DNA from 3 places in the Tumebacillus amylolyticus genome. Region 3 is predicted to be linked to each of the others. Evidence: riboswitches for the same ligand, from Rfam matches in the RefSeq annotation. Region 3 holds a riboswitch; each other region holds the start of a gene.
The links. Region 3 has a riboswitch for cyclic di-GMP ahead of JJB07_RS05545 (hypothetical protein). Riboswitches for the same ligand answer to the same signal wherever they lie in the genome.
Positions count from the first base shown of each region.

Region 1: linked by a shared signal. The riboswitch ahead of JJB07_RS02380 (copper amine oxidase N-terminal domain-containing protein) and the one ahead of JJB07_RS05545 (hypothetical protein) in region 3 are both predicted to bind cyclic di-GMP.
Region 2: linked by a shared signal. The riboswitch ahead of JJB07_RS03360 (OmpL47-type beta-barrel domain-containing protein) and the one ahead of JJB07_RS05545 (hypothetical protein) in region 3 are both predicted to bind cyclic di-GMP.

Region 1 covers NZ_JAEQNB010000001.1:502,808-507,899, reverse strand. The annotation lists gene csaB (polysaccharide pyruvyl transferase CsaB) at 1-557, shown strand, start outside; gene JJB07_RS02385 (aspartyl-phosphate phosphatase Spo0E family protein) at 656-811, shown strand; gene JJB07_RS02380 (copper amine oxidase N-terminal domain-containing protein) at 903-2,069, opposite strand; cyclic di-GMP riboswitch class I at 2,132-2,223, opposite strand; gene JJB07_RS02375 (copper amine oxidase N-terminal domain-containing protein) at 2,292-3,881, opposite strand; gene JJB07_RS02370 (MBOAT family O-acyltransferase) at 4,095-5,092, opposite strand, start outside.
Region 2 covers NZ_JAEQNB010000001.1:716,596-721,687, forward strand. The annotation lists gene JJB07_RS03345 (sensor histidine kinase) at 1-826, shown strand, start outside; gene JJB07_RS03350 (hypothetical protein) at 933-1,382, shown strand; gene JJB07_RS03355 (PspA/IM30 family protein) at 1,384-2,046, shown strand; cyclic di-GMP riboswitch class I at 2,252-2,345, shown strand; partial or broken gene JJB07_RS03360 (OmpL47-type beta-barrel domain-containing protein) at 2,442-5,092, shown strand, end outside.
Region 3 covers NZ_JAEQNB010000001.1:1,199,153-1,204,244, reverse strand. The annotation lists gene JJB07_RS05560 (glycosyltransferase) at 1-242, shown strand, start outside; gene JJB07_RS05555 (tyrosine-protein kinase domain-containing protein) at 330-1,712, opposite strand; gene JJB07_RS05550 (hypothetical protein) at 1,730-2,755, opposite strand; cyclic di-GMP riboswitch class I at 2,947-3,043, shown strand; gene JJB07_RS05545 (hypothetical protein) at 3,058-3,354, shown strand; gene JJB07_RS05540 (YitT family protein) at 3,460-4,344, opposite strand; gene JJB07_RS05535 (FCD domain-containing protein) at 4,379-5,092, opposite strand, start outside.

The DNA.
Region 1 (5,092 bases), 700 kb from region 3:
TCGGTGTGCAGACCCCCTACTTGGGCGGCAAGCAGAAGATCGCCGGCATCGCGATTCGCAACTGGGTGACGCCGCACCCGTTCCACAAAGTTCTCGCGCAGAACGCCGACGATTTGATTCGCGCCGGCTGGAAAGTCGTGTTCATCCCGATGCAATATCCGGGGGACGTAGGCGCGTCGCAGAAAGTGCTCTCCTACATGAAGGAGCGCGCCGTTTTGCTCAACCGCCAGTTCTCATTCCGCGACATCGCGAATATCATTGCCAACACCGACCTGATCATCGGGATGCGCTTGCATTCGTTGATCCTCGCCGCGCACTGCGGAGTGCCGTTCGTCTCGCTCTCCTACGATCCCAAGATCGACCGTTTCGTCCAGCGTGTCGGCTACGACCGCCAAATCGATGCGGTGAACAACGTCACCTACGAAAGTCTACGTGACACGATCCAAGATTGTGTGGAGAACCTCGAACACTACCGCGTCATGATGCGCCCGCATGTGGAAGAATTGCGTCAAGAAGCGGAGAAAAGTGGAGAATTAGCAGTTCGCTACTTGGGTTAACTTGAAATTTTACCAACTCCGAGTGAATTAACTATTGTTAATTCTCCACAAACTGTCTAAAATAAGAGAAAGACCTTTTCCGAAACGAGGTTTTGCGAATGGACACCTACTTGGAAGAAATCGAACGCATCCGCCGAAAGTTGAACGAAGTCGTGAAGGAGTACCAAGGGGATCTCTTGCACCCGAATGTCCTCCTGTTGAGCCAACAGCTCGATCGCTACATCGTCACCTATCATAGCAAGCCGTTGCAATAGCCACCTTCCGATTTGTTTGCGTGTCCGTCCCGATGACCTTACGAAAAAACCTCCGCTCCGGTTGCCCGGATGCGGAGGTTTTTTTGTGGAGTTACTTCAAGATCGCCATCTGTGCGCTGTCATCCCAGTCAACGGTCAAGTTGAAGAAGTTGCCGAGCGCTCGCAGCGGAACCAGCGTGCGGTCGTTGATCTTCTTGGCCGGAACGTCGAGGGTAACCGGCTGTCCGTCAACGGTCGCTTGCTTTGAATCGATCTGCAAGGTCACGACTTTGCCGTTCTTGTTGGTGAGGGTGACCGTTTGCGTCGCTTCGTCCCACTTCACGTCTGCGTTCAGCGCGGTGCCGATGGCACGCAGCGGAACGAGGGTGCGGTTGTCGAGGATGACCGGTTGTACGTCGAAGGCCGGTTTCTTGCCTTGGACATAGACTTTCACTTCGTTGGTATCGCCCTTCTTGACGTGTTGCTTGGAGAGGCGGGTGTAGATGTCTTGGTTGTTGTAATCCAGGGTCAGCGCTTTTTCGAGCGACTGGATGGCGCCGTCCGGGTTCTGCAGTTTGTCTTGCGCGTCCGACATCACGACGAGATCGTCCGGTGCTGCTTCGCCCGCGTCGTCCTTGGCTTTGAGCGCTTCGAGCACTTGTTGCAGCGCGTCTTGGTCGGTGGTGGAGCCGTTTTGCTTCGCCCAAGCTAAGAGCAGGTCGAGTTGCTTCTCCAGCGACGCGAGTTGCTTTTTGAGCTCGTCGAGGTGTTTGACCATGTTGGTGATTTTGTTCGTCCAGCCTTTGTGTTTGCCGTTGTCGGAGTGGCAGGTCGTCGTCACGCCGCCCGAGCCTTTGCCGTCCGTGTGGCCCCAAGCGTTGTCGTTTTGTCCGTGCTCGTCATGCTGTTTGTCGTCGCCCTTGCCGTGCCCGTGGTCGTTTTTGTCAAACCCGAAGCTCGGTTGCGGAGTCGGTTCCGGCGTAGGTGTCGGGTCGGGAGTAGGCGTAGGGTCGGGCACAGGTGTCGGGTCGGGAGTCGGGGTCGTCCCCCCGTTGTCGTCCTGATCTCCTTCGTCGTCGTCGGAGCACATGTCACCTGTCGTCGGGTCGGTTGTCGTGCCGCCATCGTCACCCGGTACGACGACCGGAGGTTCTGCCGGATCGGTCGGTTGAGTCGGTGGGGGGGTCGGCGTACCCGGATCGGTTGCAAATGCAGCTGAGACCGGCGCGGTCATCAACGTCACGGCCATGATCATCGCCGCAAACTTCCACTTTTTCATAAAAAACTCCTCCTCGTTTTCCCAACGAGTGCTGCTCACCGTTCTTGAAAAAACATCTCAAGTTCGGCAACCCGGCTGCCGTCGTGCATACGTCCGCACGGTAGGCCCGTGGCTTTGCGTCCCTGTCTTTCGATCAGGTTTGCCTTTATCGGGAGAAAATGTTTGTCTATATTATTAATCTTACAAACCTTGCGAAGTTGTCACAAGCGACAAAAGTCCTAGCTAAAACGCATGGACATCGAGGATTTCCAACCCCAACACTCGATTGGTGTCCGGATAGACCGCGTCTTGCTCCGTTTCCAACCACGCATAGCCGTAGTAATACTCCCCGTACGAATCATAGAATCCCATCCCGCCGCTCTCGGTGGACACGCCCTGTTCCTTCACCGCTTGGTTCACATCGACAAACAGATAGACGGCACTCTGCTCGCGATCGGAGCGGTCGTTTGTCGGTCGTGTCTGAACGCCTTCGACGTGCCCGTCTTTGTAGACGCGAATTTTTTGGAGACCGGGTTGTAACACAAGGGCGTCTGTCGAAGTCTTGCCTGTGCCCTGCGGCAAGAGTTGGACCACGCCTTGGAAATTCGCCGGAACGTTGAGCGTGATCTCCATGCCGTTGGACGTGCGCTTGACTTCGCGATCCAGATAGGCCCGGTAGTCAGCTTCAAACGCCGCCTCCGTCACCCCCGTCGCCGATTCAAACGCATGGGTACCGCCCGAGACGTACGCGTTCAGATAGCTGAGGAATTTCGTCTTGCCGTACGTCGCCACGTAATATTGATAGGCGAGATAGTCTTGCAATTCCACGTTGTACCCGGCGGTCGTCAGGGCATCGATGGTGCCGTCCTGACTCGACAGGAGGGGTTGGTATTTGCCTTGCTCCACGACCCCGAGCACATAATCGCGCAGCATGCCGTCCATCTGGCGGCGCATGACGGCCGGTTGCGACTTGAACTGCGCATCGAGCCCCGTCTGCCACGCCAAGCCTTCGTGTACCCAAGACGGCAGGGAGAGCCCGCCGTTCTGGTTGAGCAAGACGTGCATCAGTTCATGGGAGACCGTCTGGGTCAGCTCCCCGTCATTGGGCAGTTTGTTCAGCGGGATCAGCACATGCGACCCATAGGTCACGCCCTCCGCCGTTTCCGCCATCGACTTCGCGTTGCGATCGCCGCCGTACTTCGCGATGTTCTGCTCAAAGCCCTTTGCGGAGTTCGCCAAGTAGACCCAGACCGGCTTCTTGAACGTCTTGCCGATTTCGTTTTCGACGAGCGTCGTCAGGTCGTTGCGGCGCACCAACGACTGAAGATTCGCCGTCATCCCGTCCTTCAAGAGCGCGTCGTCGCCAACCACGCGAATTTTCGGCGCGTTGACGCTGTTGATCGTCACGCGGCCCAACGCTTCGTTCCAGAGCACTTCATCGCCGAACGACTCGGCGACAAATCGCACCGGCACCATCGTCCGGTCCTTCACCAATTGCGCCGGCACGTCAATCGGCATCGCCACCCCGTTTTTGGTGACACGGGTGCTCCCGATCGGCAGGCGCAACGTCACACCGTCCTTGGTCGCCACCGCCGTTTGGGTGGCCTCTTCCCAGCGCACATCGGCGCCCAAAGCTTCAAAAATCATCCGCATCGGAACGAGGGTGCGGTATTGAAACGCTTGTGGCTGCACATCGAACCGAATCCATTCGCCGTCCACATAGACGTCCGGTCGCTCCGGCGTCGCAGCGGAAGCCGCCTGAGCAACTCCCAGACCGCCCGCCACACAGACGCCCAGCAACAGGGTTTGCGTCCATCGCTTCCACAAAGTCATGTTCAAACACACTCCTCTCTCATGCTACCATCCTACTGTGAGAGTTTCCTACTTTGCAACTGGAAAAAAAAGCACCTGAACCGCGTGCGGTCAGGTGCTCTTTTGCTAAAAGTCGGTGTAGATGAAGCGCTCGCTCGGTCCTTCCGCGATCAGATAGACGGCGACGAGGAGCAACGCGAGCAAGACCCCTTTGGCAAACGCCTTGAACATGGATCAGACCCCCCACATGCGTTTTAAGAAAACGAAGGAGTTGTGCAACGTCGGAGAAGCGAAAAACACCCAGCCCAAGCAGACGAAGTGGAACGTCAGCGCCCAAGCTGCCACTTGACCCAGAGGTCGCGGGAGCCACGTCGACTTCGGACGGTACTTGCTCCAGACTTTGTTCACCGCTTGTCCGACGCCGTGCCACATCCCCCAGACGACGAACGTCCAGTTCGCTCCGTGCCAGAGACCGGAGATCGTCATGGCGAGGAACAGGAACAGGAGTCCCCGCGCAAATCCCTTGCGGTTGCCGCCCAGCGGAATGTAGAGATAATCGCGAATCCACGAGGACAGCGAGATGTGCCAGCGCCGCCAGAACTCGCCGAGACTCCGCGAGATGTACGGCCAGTTGAAGTTCTCCGGCAAGTGGTAGCCAAAGCATTGCGCCGCCCCGATGGCGACGTCGGAGTACGCGGAGAAATCGAGGTAGATCTTGAACGCATAGGCGTACATCGCCACCCAGAGCGCCGCAAGGGACGCAGAGCCCGGATCGGCGAAGATCGGCGCGAACAACGGGTTGAGCGAATCGGCGAGGGCGATTTTTTTGAACAGCCCGATGCCCATGCGGAACAGCCCTTGGTAGACATCTCCCGAGGTGAACGAGATGCGGTCTTTTTCAAACGACTGGATGCGCTTGATCGGACCCGCCACCAGCGACGGGAAGAAGAAAATAAACAGGAAAAACTCCCGCAGCGTGACGCGCTGGGCTTTGCCTTTGTAGACGTCGACGAGGTAATGGACGAACTCGAAGACGAAGAACGAGATCGCCAGCGGCACCGCCAGTTTTACGACCGGCAAGTTGCCCCCGAACCAGGTGTCAATCGTCGTGACCGCCATCTTCCAATACTTATAGTAGAAAAGCAACCCGACAGACAGCACGATGCCGAAGAGGAGCACGCGTTTTGACTTCGAACGGGAGAGAGAGTAGATGACGAGTGTCAGGACCAGCA
Region 2 (5,092 bases), 480 kb from region 3:
TAACGACGTGTCGTTTTATTGGGAAGTGTTCAAAGGGTTGTTGAAGGTCTTGCTCATCTTGATCGGTGTTTTCGGATTGCTGGCCGCGTTCTTTGGGCAGCGCATGGCCGCGAGGGCGATGGTTCCCATCAAATCGTCCTACTACAAACAACAACAATTCGTCGCCGACGCTTCCCACGAACTGCGCACGCCGCTGACCGTTTTGAAATCGTCCATCGACGTCATCGAACTTGAGGACGGCGACAACCTCTCGGAGTTCTCTCAAACTGTGCTCGCCGATATGAAAGACGAAGTGCACAGCATGAGCAAACTCGTCGCCGACCTGCTGACCCTCGCCCGTACCGACTCCGGCGCAGTCGAGTTGTACGTGCAGACCTTCGATCTGGCGGACACCGCCCAGCATGTCGTCCGACTTCGCAAAACGCTCGCACAGGAAAAAGAGATCGACCTCTCGCTGCAAGCGTCGTCCGATCTCATGATGACCGGCGACGCCGAGCGAATCAAACAATTGCTGGTCATCCTGCTCGACAACGCGCTGGCCTACACACCGGAGGGCGGTCGAATCTCGGTCTCTGTCTCGACGGAGAACCGAGCGCACGTCTTGCGCGTGTCCGACACCGGGATGGGGATACCGCTTGAGGAGCAGGAGCGAATCTTTGAGCGTTTTTACCGTGTAGAAGAAGCCCGTTCACGAGTGACGGGCGGGACGGGGATCGGCCTCGCCATTGCAAAGTGGATCGTCGAGGCACACCGAGGTACGATTTCGGTGCAAAGTACGCCGGGGGCGGGGAGTCTCTTCACCGCGAAATTCCCCGTGCGAAAGTAAGGAAAAAAGCGTCAGGAGGCAACTTGCTTCCCGACGCTTTTTTTCATGATCCTTTCATCGAGAGCTCGTACACTGGGTCTCAGAAGAAGGGAGTGACACATCCACCATGAAACGCATGTGGAAGTTCTTGCGCACGATCTTGTGGCTGGCCGTTGTCGCTGCGGTGGTAGCGGTCGGAGTTCGGACGTTCGCCTACTCGCACGAGTTTCGTCAACATGATGCCCAGCAACAACGGCAACAGCAACAGCAAGGGCAGTCGTACGGTCGCGAGGACCGTCACACCGCCCAGACCCAAGCATTCTCGCACCGAAACGAAACCAACTTCCGCGGGGAACGCGGCGAGCACCATGACGGATTCGGCGGCGTCATCGGATTCTTCGTCGGTCTGGTCTTGCTCGTCGGCGGCTGGAAATTCTGGAAGCGTCGAGTTCGCCGCCGTCCGATGAGGATGACGGTAGACTCCTACGTCTCGGAGCAGACCTTCGACGCTCTCGATGAATGGGAAGCGAAAACCCGCCGTGAACTCAAAAACCAAACCCCCAAGGAGGAACAATAACATGATCTTCAAACGCATCCGCGATCTCGTCGTATCCAGTGTCCACGAAGGATTGGACAAGCTCGAAAACCCGGTGGCTCTCATCAAGCAATACCTGCGTGACGTCGAATTCGAAATCACCAAAGCGGAGCGCACCATCGCGCATCAAGTGCTCTTGGAACAACGCCAAGCGGCACTCGTATCCGACACCAAAGCGCTGATCGCAAAACGCGCCCGCCAAGCGCAACTGGCCGTCGAAACCGGCGACGAAGAGATCGCAAAAGTCGCGTTGCAAGAAAAAATCGTGCTGGAGTCCAAACTGACCACCTACGAATCGCAACTTGAAACGATCGCCACCCAGACGGAAACCCTGAACAACCAACTGCGCGACCTGCAAGAAAAGTACGCAGACATGCAAGCGAAAAAACGCCTGCTCATCGCTCGTTCGCAAGCGGCACAGACCAGCTACGACCTCAATTGCACGCTGAACTCCATCGACGCAGACAGCGCCGTCCGAGGTTTCGCCCGTATGGAAGAGCGTGTCCTCCTGATGGAAGCGACCGCCGAAGCGGGCAACCGTGTACGCGCAACGCATCTTCAACTTGCAAAGTACGCAACTGACACTGCCCTGCAAAACAAAGTCGAAGAAGAACTCGCGAAACTCAAAGCTTCCCAAGAAGCGTAAGCCCCGCCCCAGTGTGAAGCCCCGCACCCGGTGCGGGGCTTTTTTTCACGATTGTTGCTCGTAATGTTATAGGATTTTATACCTATAAGGAAATTCGTGACTTTAGACCTACATGGGTAAGACCTCAGACACAAAAAGACAGGAAAAGTCGCATATTCACATAATTTCATTTAAGCAATATGATGGAATTGTATCAAAAAACACCAAGTGAAAAGGGCAAATCATGGGAAACCATGAGACGCAAAGCCAAGGGCCTGACCCACGACGTATCAGATCGTGGATGGCAGCCGGTTGCCACAGGGATTCATAGTCTCGTTCTATGAACCTGTCTAAGAGGTTCATTTTTTATGACCTCTTGTTCTTCCCCTTTTTCACGAGAAAGGTAGGACCTGTACATGGGAAAACGCTTTTGCAGCAAACTCGCTTTGTTTGCCTCGCTGCTGCTTGTGTTCCAGCTCGTGTTTCCTATGCTAAACGCATTCGCAGCGACAGACCCGGAGGGAACACCTCCCCTCGGAGGACAGACTGACGTTGTGACGACGCCCGAGCCTGATCCGGCAACGTCCACCGTCGACAACACCACTCCCGCTACTGAACCCACTCCTGCAGGACCGGCTCCTGCAACCACCACAACGACTCCGCAGATCACAACCCTGTCCAGTGGCATGCTGCCACCCAGCAATCTTGCCTTTCAACTGACAACTCCCGACACTGTAAAACTGACATGGAGCTCCGTTTTCGGAGCCACCGGGTACAACGTATACGGCATCATCGACGGCCAACTGCAAGTCTTGGCGACGACGACCGCTACTTCGTACACGTTCCCGGCGCTTAAGGAAGGCGAGTACCAGTACGTCATGACGACGCTTGGTGCAGAGGGCGAATCCGGCCCGTGCGCCCCGGTGTCTGTGACCGTCACCTATCCGAAGATGGCGGCACCGGACTCCCTGACCTACAAACTGGTCAACGGAAACGACATCGCACTGACTTGGACGGCTTCGCAGTACGCAACTTCGTACAACCTCTACCAAGTCAACGCGGACGGTACCAACACGTTGGTCACGACCGTCTCCGGCAAGACCACGTACACGTTCACAAATGCAGCAGCAGGTTCTTACACCTATGCAGTCTCGGCTGTGAACACGCTGTACGGCGAATCTCCGGTTTCGGCGACGACCAAGATCGACTTGGGCGAACAGTCGCAAGCGGCACCGGGCAACTTCACCTCCAAAGTGCAGAACGGCAACGACATCGTCCTCTCTTGGAGCGCTTCGCAATACGCGACGGCCTACAACGTCTACCAAGTGATTGGCGGCCAAAAAGTGTTGCAGAAGACGCAAACCGCAACAACGCTTACGCTGACCAACATGCCGGCGGGCGACTACGTGTACGTCGTGACGGCGTACAGCGACCGCTTCGGCGAATCGGCAGACTCCACGCAAGCAAGCTTCACGCTGGTTCCGCCGGTGATGACCGCCCCGGAGAACTTCAAGTTCACGCTGGCGAACATCAACGACATCAACCTGAGCTGGACCGCAGTTTCCAGTGCAACCGGCTACAAGATCTACCAAGTGACCGACGGTCAAAAAACCTTGGTCAAAACCGTCACTGGGACGAGCACTTCGTTTACGAATCAAGCTTCCGGCGACTACACCTATGAAATTCACTCCTACAGCGACCGCTTCGGCGAATCGACCGCGGGCAGCCTCGTCTCCTTGACGGTGGCGACTCCGACGATGACCGCTCCGAGCGACTTCACGTACAAGATCAACAACGGCAACGACATCGCACTGAGCTGGACCGCAGCTTCGAACGCGAACTCCTACAAGATCTACCTCGTCAACGGCGACCAGAAAGTTTTGAAAGCGACGACGAGCGCAGTTGCGTACACGTTCACCAACGCAGCGGCGGGCACGTACACCTACGAGATTCATTCGGTCTCGACCCGCTACGGTGAATCGGCAGAAGGAAGCCAAGTGAACCTTGAGCTGATCCTGCCATTGATGGCAGCACCTCAGGAAGTGGTGCAAGCGATCACCTCTGCAACGGGCTTCACCCTGAACTGGGATGCAGTACCGTACGCAAACTCCTACAAAGTCTACCAAGTCACCAACGGAACGAAAGTTCTGAAGTCCACCGTGACGGGCACTTCCGTTGCCTACTCCAACATGACGCCGGGCGATTACACCTATGAAGTGCACTCATTCTCGAGCCGCTTCGGCGAATCGGCGGATGGCGCAACGCTTACGTTCACCCTGAACGGACAGACGATGCCCGCTCCGACCAACCTGACCTACACGCTTGCCAACGGCAACGACATCACCTTGAAGTGGACCGCCGCTCAATATGCGACGAGCTACAAGGTCTACCAAGTGGTTGACGGTCAAAACGTGTTGGTGAAAACCCAAACGGCCACGACTCTCACGCTGACCAACCAACCGGGTGGGGACTACCACTTCCTCGTAACGGCCGTTTCGACCACGTTGGGCGAATCGCCGGAGGGAGCAGAAACCACGTTCACCTTGGCTCTGCCGACGTTGGCAAGCCCGGCGAATCTCACGTCCAAGATCCAGAACGGCAACGACATCGTTCTGACCTGGGCGGCGGCACAATACGCAAACTCGTACAAAATCTACGAAGTGGTCAACGGCGAAGAAGTGCTGCTCAAGACCTCAACGTCGCTGACGACGACGATCTCCAAAGTCGCATCCGGCGATCACATCTATTCGGTACACACCGTCTCCACCCGCTTTGGCGAATCGGCGACAGGCAGCCAGATCACGGTGAGCCTCGACTCCACAACGATGCAACCGCCGACGGGTCTGACCCAGACGACGGCCAACGGCAATGACATCACTTTGAAATGGACGGCGGCTACCTACGCGACGGCCTACAACATCTACCTGATCCAAGACGGTCAACCTGTTTTGCAAAAAACGGTGACCGGCACCTCGTACACGTTCACCAACCTTCCGGGAGGCGACTACATCTACGAAGTGCATTCCTACAGCGATCGCTTCGGCGAATCGATGGAAGGCAGCCAAGT
Region 3 (5,092 bases):
CGAACGTGCCGGGCAACCAAGACCTGATCCAAGACGGGGTCAACGGCTATCTCTACTCCGACGGAGACGAATTGGTGGAGAAAGCCACGCTGCTGTGCACCGACGAGCAAACCCTCGTCAAAGCAAGCGCCGGCGCCCTCGAAACCATTCGCCGGCACTACTCCCTGCAACGCGAACTCGAAGCCTTCCGCACCATGTACCACAACGTCTTCGCCAACAGCACCTGCAGTACGACGAAGTAATAAAGAGCCCCGTGAGCCCCTTCTGCTCCGAGGCCCATCCTATGAAAATCCTATAAAAAAGACCCCCGCCGCGGCGAGGGTCTTTTTTTACTTATTGAGAGTTACTTGGTTTCCTACGCGTTCGAGGAAGAACGGGGACTTTTCCGTCTTGCCGTCGTAGTTGTTGAGCACCGTCCCCAGCACATTCGCCCCCACCGCAGTGAGTGCATCCAATGCCAGTTTGGCGTCGTCACGATGAACCGTCCCGCTGCCGACGAGGAACAACACGCCATCCGTCTGCGGCGCGACGACTTGCGGCACGAGCGACTCTCCGAGCGCCGTCGTGTCGATCAGCACGAGATCGTACGTTTCCCGCGCCTCTCTCAACATCCGTTCAAACGCCTCTCCCCCGAGCCCTTTCACACCCGCCTGCGTCATCGTCCCGACGCTCAGCAATTGCAAGTGCGGCACTCGAGTTCCCTGAACGGCGTCTCTCCACTCCATACGCCCGCCGAGGAAGTCTCCCAACCCGACTGTATTGGGAACTTGCAACATAACATGTAACGCGGGATGCTCAATGTCGCCGTCGATCAACAACACCCGCTGCCCGCTCTGTGCCAAATGCACGGCAAACTGCGTCAATACGGTCGATTTGCCCTCATGCCGAACTGTCGAGACCATCGACAACGTCTTGATCTCTTGCAAGATGCTCAGCGGCACGAGGTTGCGATAGAGCGCATTGTAGTTCTCCATCACCCTGCGATTCGGGTCGTTGCGAGCCGACTTGAACTTCAACTTGCGAAGCCAAGCAAACCGGCGGCTCTCCGTTTTCCACACGCCGATCTCGCCGACCATGACCAGCCCGAGCGCCGACTTCACTTCTTCACGCATCTTCAGTCGCGTATCGAGATATTCGCGCAGAACGAGCCCGCCGACACCGGCCAGCACGGCCAAAACCGCCGCCGTCAACAAATTCATGTTGAGGTTCGGTTTCAACTTCACCACGCCGCGGCCTTGCGCCTTGTCCAACACGAAGATGTTGTCCGACTGCATGATTTGCTCCACTTTGTCGATGAACATGTACGACACTTCGTCTGCCAACAGCGCAACGCGTTTCTCATCGGAGTCGGTGACTTGCACGGCGATGATCTGCGATTCGTTGACCGACGTGATCGTGATCGAAGCTCCCAGAGCTTCCGGCGTCATCTTGAGCCCCAGTTTCGACACGACCGCCGACGTCACCGTGTAGCTTTTCAAAATCTCATTGTACGTCTTCATCATCTTCGGATACGCCATCACGTCGCTCAAAAACGCATCGGTGTTCTCCGTCGGTTTCAGGTTGACGATCAGCTTCGTCGTCGCCCGATACTGCGGAGTCACAAAATGAGTCGTAAACACATACGAAGTCGCGACCGCAAACACAACCAAGAGACCGATCAGCCAGATCCGCTTCCGAACCGCCTTCCAATATTTAAGTAAGAGGAATTTCATCGAGTTTCTCCGCCTGTCTACTTCTTAGTCGGGGTCGCCGTGACGATCGGAGTCGGAGTTGGCGGCACGTCGAGGTGGGTGTTCATCAACTCCCACAACTCTTCCGGCCCCCCGCCCGGAACTTTCGACTCCTTGTCAAAGGCAATCCGCGCTTCGAATTTCAATTTGCTTTGCTCTGCCGGACTCTTCGACAGCCTGTCGAGGATCGAAGCGTCCCGCACGTCGTCGGCGGTAAACGCACACTCTAGTAGGTAGACATCGCTCGGCGCCCACTGCGGCATTTTTTGTGCATACGTGCCGGCGAGCACAATCTGATTGCCGTACGAAACGGTCAGCTTGATTTGTTTCGGGGTAAACGATTTGAGATAGCCGTTGTTGACAAACGCAGAGACGACCGCTCCACCCCCGTGCATGGCGGTGATCTGGTTGAGACCGGAGACGAACACGAAGTTGAAGGAGCCGTTTTGGAAATCCTCCTGCTTCTTGATCGTACCAAGCACCGATTCGATCCGCGTACGCTCGGTCTTCGGCAACACTTCGGCCTGTTCCGTCGTCCAAGCGACCACTTGCTTAACCGGAGGCACAGTCTCCTCTTGGGCTTGTTCTTGCATTTGAGCCAGCATCTTTTGTTGTTCTTCGGTCAACGCCGGTTCCGTCTGGGCCTCTTCGACCGGCGCGACGGCCGGCTTGGAGATGGCAATGTTGCGGTATTTGTAGACGAGATAACCCCCGCCGAGATTTCCAAGCAAGGAAGCGGCCACAACCAAAAGCAGCCAACGCGGCACTTTCGGCTTGTTTCCACGCAGCGTATCGTAGGAATTCGCCATCGCGAGCGCGCCGGCTTGTTCTTGCACAGCTTGTGCCAATTGGAGGAACGCCTCCGCATCCGGTTTCGGTTCGAGCGGCGTATCCGGGACTTCCGGGATCAAAGGCGCAGAGGGTTCGGTTGCCTCTAACGTTTCTGGTACTTTCGCCCTAGTGTCAGACTTTTTCTTACGTTTGAAGAAAAAGCGTTTTTGCTCGGGTTCCCGAGGATTGCTCACAGATCATCCGTCCCTTTCGTAGTTCTATCCACAAGTATCATAAGTCTAATGTACTAAAAAGAAACAGGGCACAAAGTCCTGAACATTGCTTGACTTTCCCGTAAAGGACGAATAATATAGATAACAGACAGGGTGTTATTTTCACTTATTAACAAGTTTTTCCCGCTTCGTTGATAAGTCTCTGATCTCTCAAACGATAAGGGCAAACCATTGCGAAAGCGTGGGACGCAAAGCCACGGGCCTAACCGCGAGAGTCAAGTTCTCTGCCAGGGCAGCCGGGTTACCGAAAGGACAGGTCCAATATGGCAAAAAAATCTCATGGTCTTTCTGTTGTGATGGCCGTCGGTCTCTTCGTCGGTCTGGCTTCTTCTGCAATGAGCATGCTTGATGTCAGCGGTGAGCCGAACAACTCCGGCGAATACCCGGTCGAACTGATGAGCATGAAGAAAGCGTACAACTCGCTCTCGGCTGATCAGAAGCAAGTCTTGGTACAAAGCCTCGCATCCAGCTCCGACAGCGGCGAATATTCGATCAACGTCAGCGACTTCAGCGACAGCGCTGAGTTCGTCTCTCCCAAAGCACAATACCTCGTACAGTAAGTACTGTCACCCTTCATTATACGATCTTACTAAACTCACTTCAACAACCAAAAGTTAACCCCTCCTTCATCGAAGGAGGGGTTTTTTATGAGTTGTGAAGTTGAGCTAGTGAATCGCTTTCTTGCGGAAGCGTCCGCCCGTCACGTCGGAGACGTGCTCGATGGCGATGAACGCATGGGAATCAAACTCCAGCACGATGCTTTTGAGTTTTGCCAGCTCCAAGCGGGTGACGATGACATAGAGCAGTTCCTTGTCTTCGCCGGAGTAGCCGCCCTTGCCGTAGATGTGCGTCACACCGCGACCCAGACGATACTGGATCGCTTCGGAGATTTCCTCCGGCGTTTCGGCGATGATCGTGACCGACTTGGACTCGTCGAGACCCTCGACGGTGATGTCGATCATCTTGAACGCGATGTAGTAGGCGATCAGCGAATACATCGCATGGTCCCAGCCGAACACGAAGCCGGCACTGCCCAAGATAAAGATGTTGAAGAACATGACGATCTCCCCGACGGAGAACGGCAATTTGCGCGTCAGAAGGATCGCCACGATCTCCGTTCCATCCAACGAACCGCCATAGCGGATGATCGTCCCAACCCCGATCCCCATCAAGACACCGCCGAAGACAGCAGCCAGCAACGGGTCTACCGTCAGTGCAGCCACAGGTCCCAGCAGCGAAACGAATACGGACATCAACGAGACACTCACCAACGTGGTGACCGCAAACGTTCGCCCGATCTGCTTATATCCGATCAAGAGGAACGGCAAATTGAGAACAAAGAGAAACAGTCCAATCGGAAGTCCCGACAAATGACCCAAGAGAATCGAAATCCCCGTGATGCCACCGTCGATGATGGAGTTGGGTACGAGAAAAATCTCAAGTCCGGTCGCAAATATCAAGGACCCCAACACCATGAAGAAAAAACGCTTAATGTGATAGGACAGAGGTTGTCGTTTGTGCGAACGAGTGGCTTTGGCCTGTGCAGCCATGCCCCCCTCGACAGCCATCGCGGCCGACGTGTGCTCAGCTTGTACTTGGTTTAGGCTCTGTGTGTTTTTGTTGTTCTCCTCCATCTCGCTCTCCCTTCTGTTGATCCATCTGATGTTCCGTTCTATCCAGATGGTCGATCATCAAACGCTGGACCAAGGACTTGTCCCCGGCGAGCATCGCCCGATAGAGGGCGGAGTGCTCCTCGACGAGACCCCCAATTCGGTGTTCGTCCATCCAAGCTTGTCGGATTACGCTTCGAATCGTTTCTGTCAGCGTGTTCATGAGGTTGAGCAAGACATTGTTGCCTGAGACTTCGGCGATGGCGAGGTGGAATTGCAAATCCGCGCCCACCTGCTCCTCGACAGTCTGTTTGTTTGAAACAGCTTCCATGCGCTCCAATGCGGCTCGCACGGGAGCCAACCGCCATTCGTCTCCCTGCAGATCGGCTGCCATCTGCGCCGCTCCCAATTCGAGCAATCGGCGCACCTGCAACAGATCGCGAAGATCTCCCCGCCCCAGCAACAGAGCGGCGTTCATCGGTTCTGTGACCATCGTCTGCACATCGATTTTCTGTACAAACGTTCCTTCGCCATGCCGCAGGTCGATCAGTCCCATGCCAACCAGCGTCGAGAACGCCTCGCGCACAGTCGGGCGGGACACGCCAAGCTGACGGGCGAGGTCGATCATCGGCGGCAGTTTGTCACCGGGTTGCAGGTGGCCTTGCTCGATCATCCACTTGATCTGCTC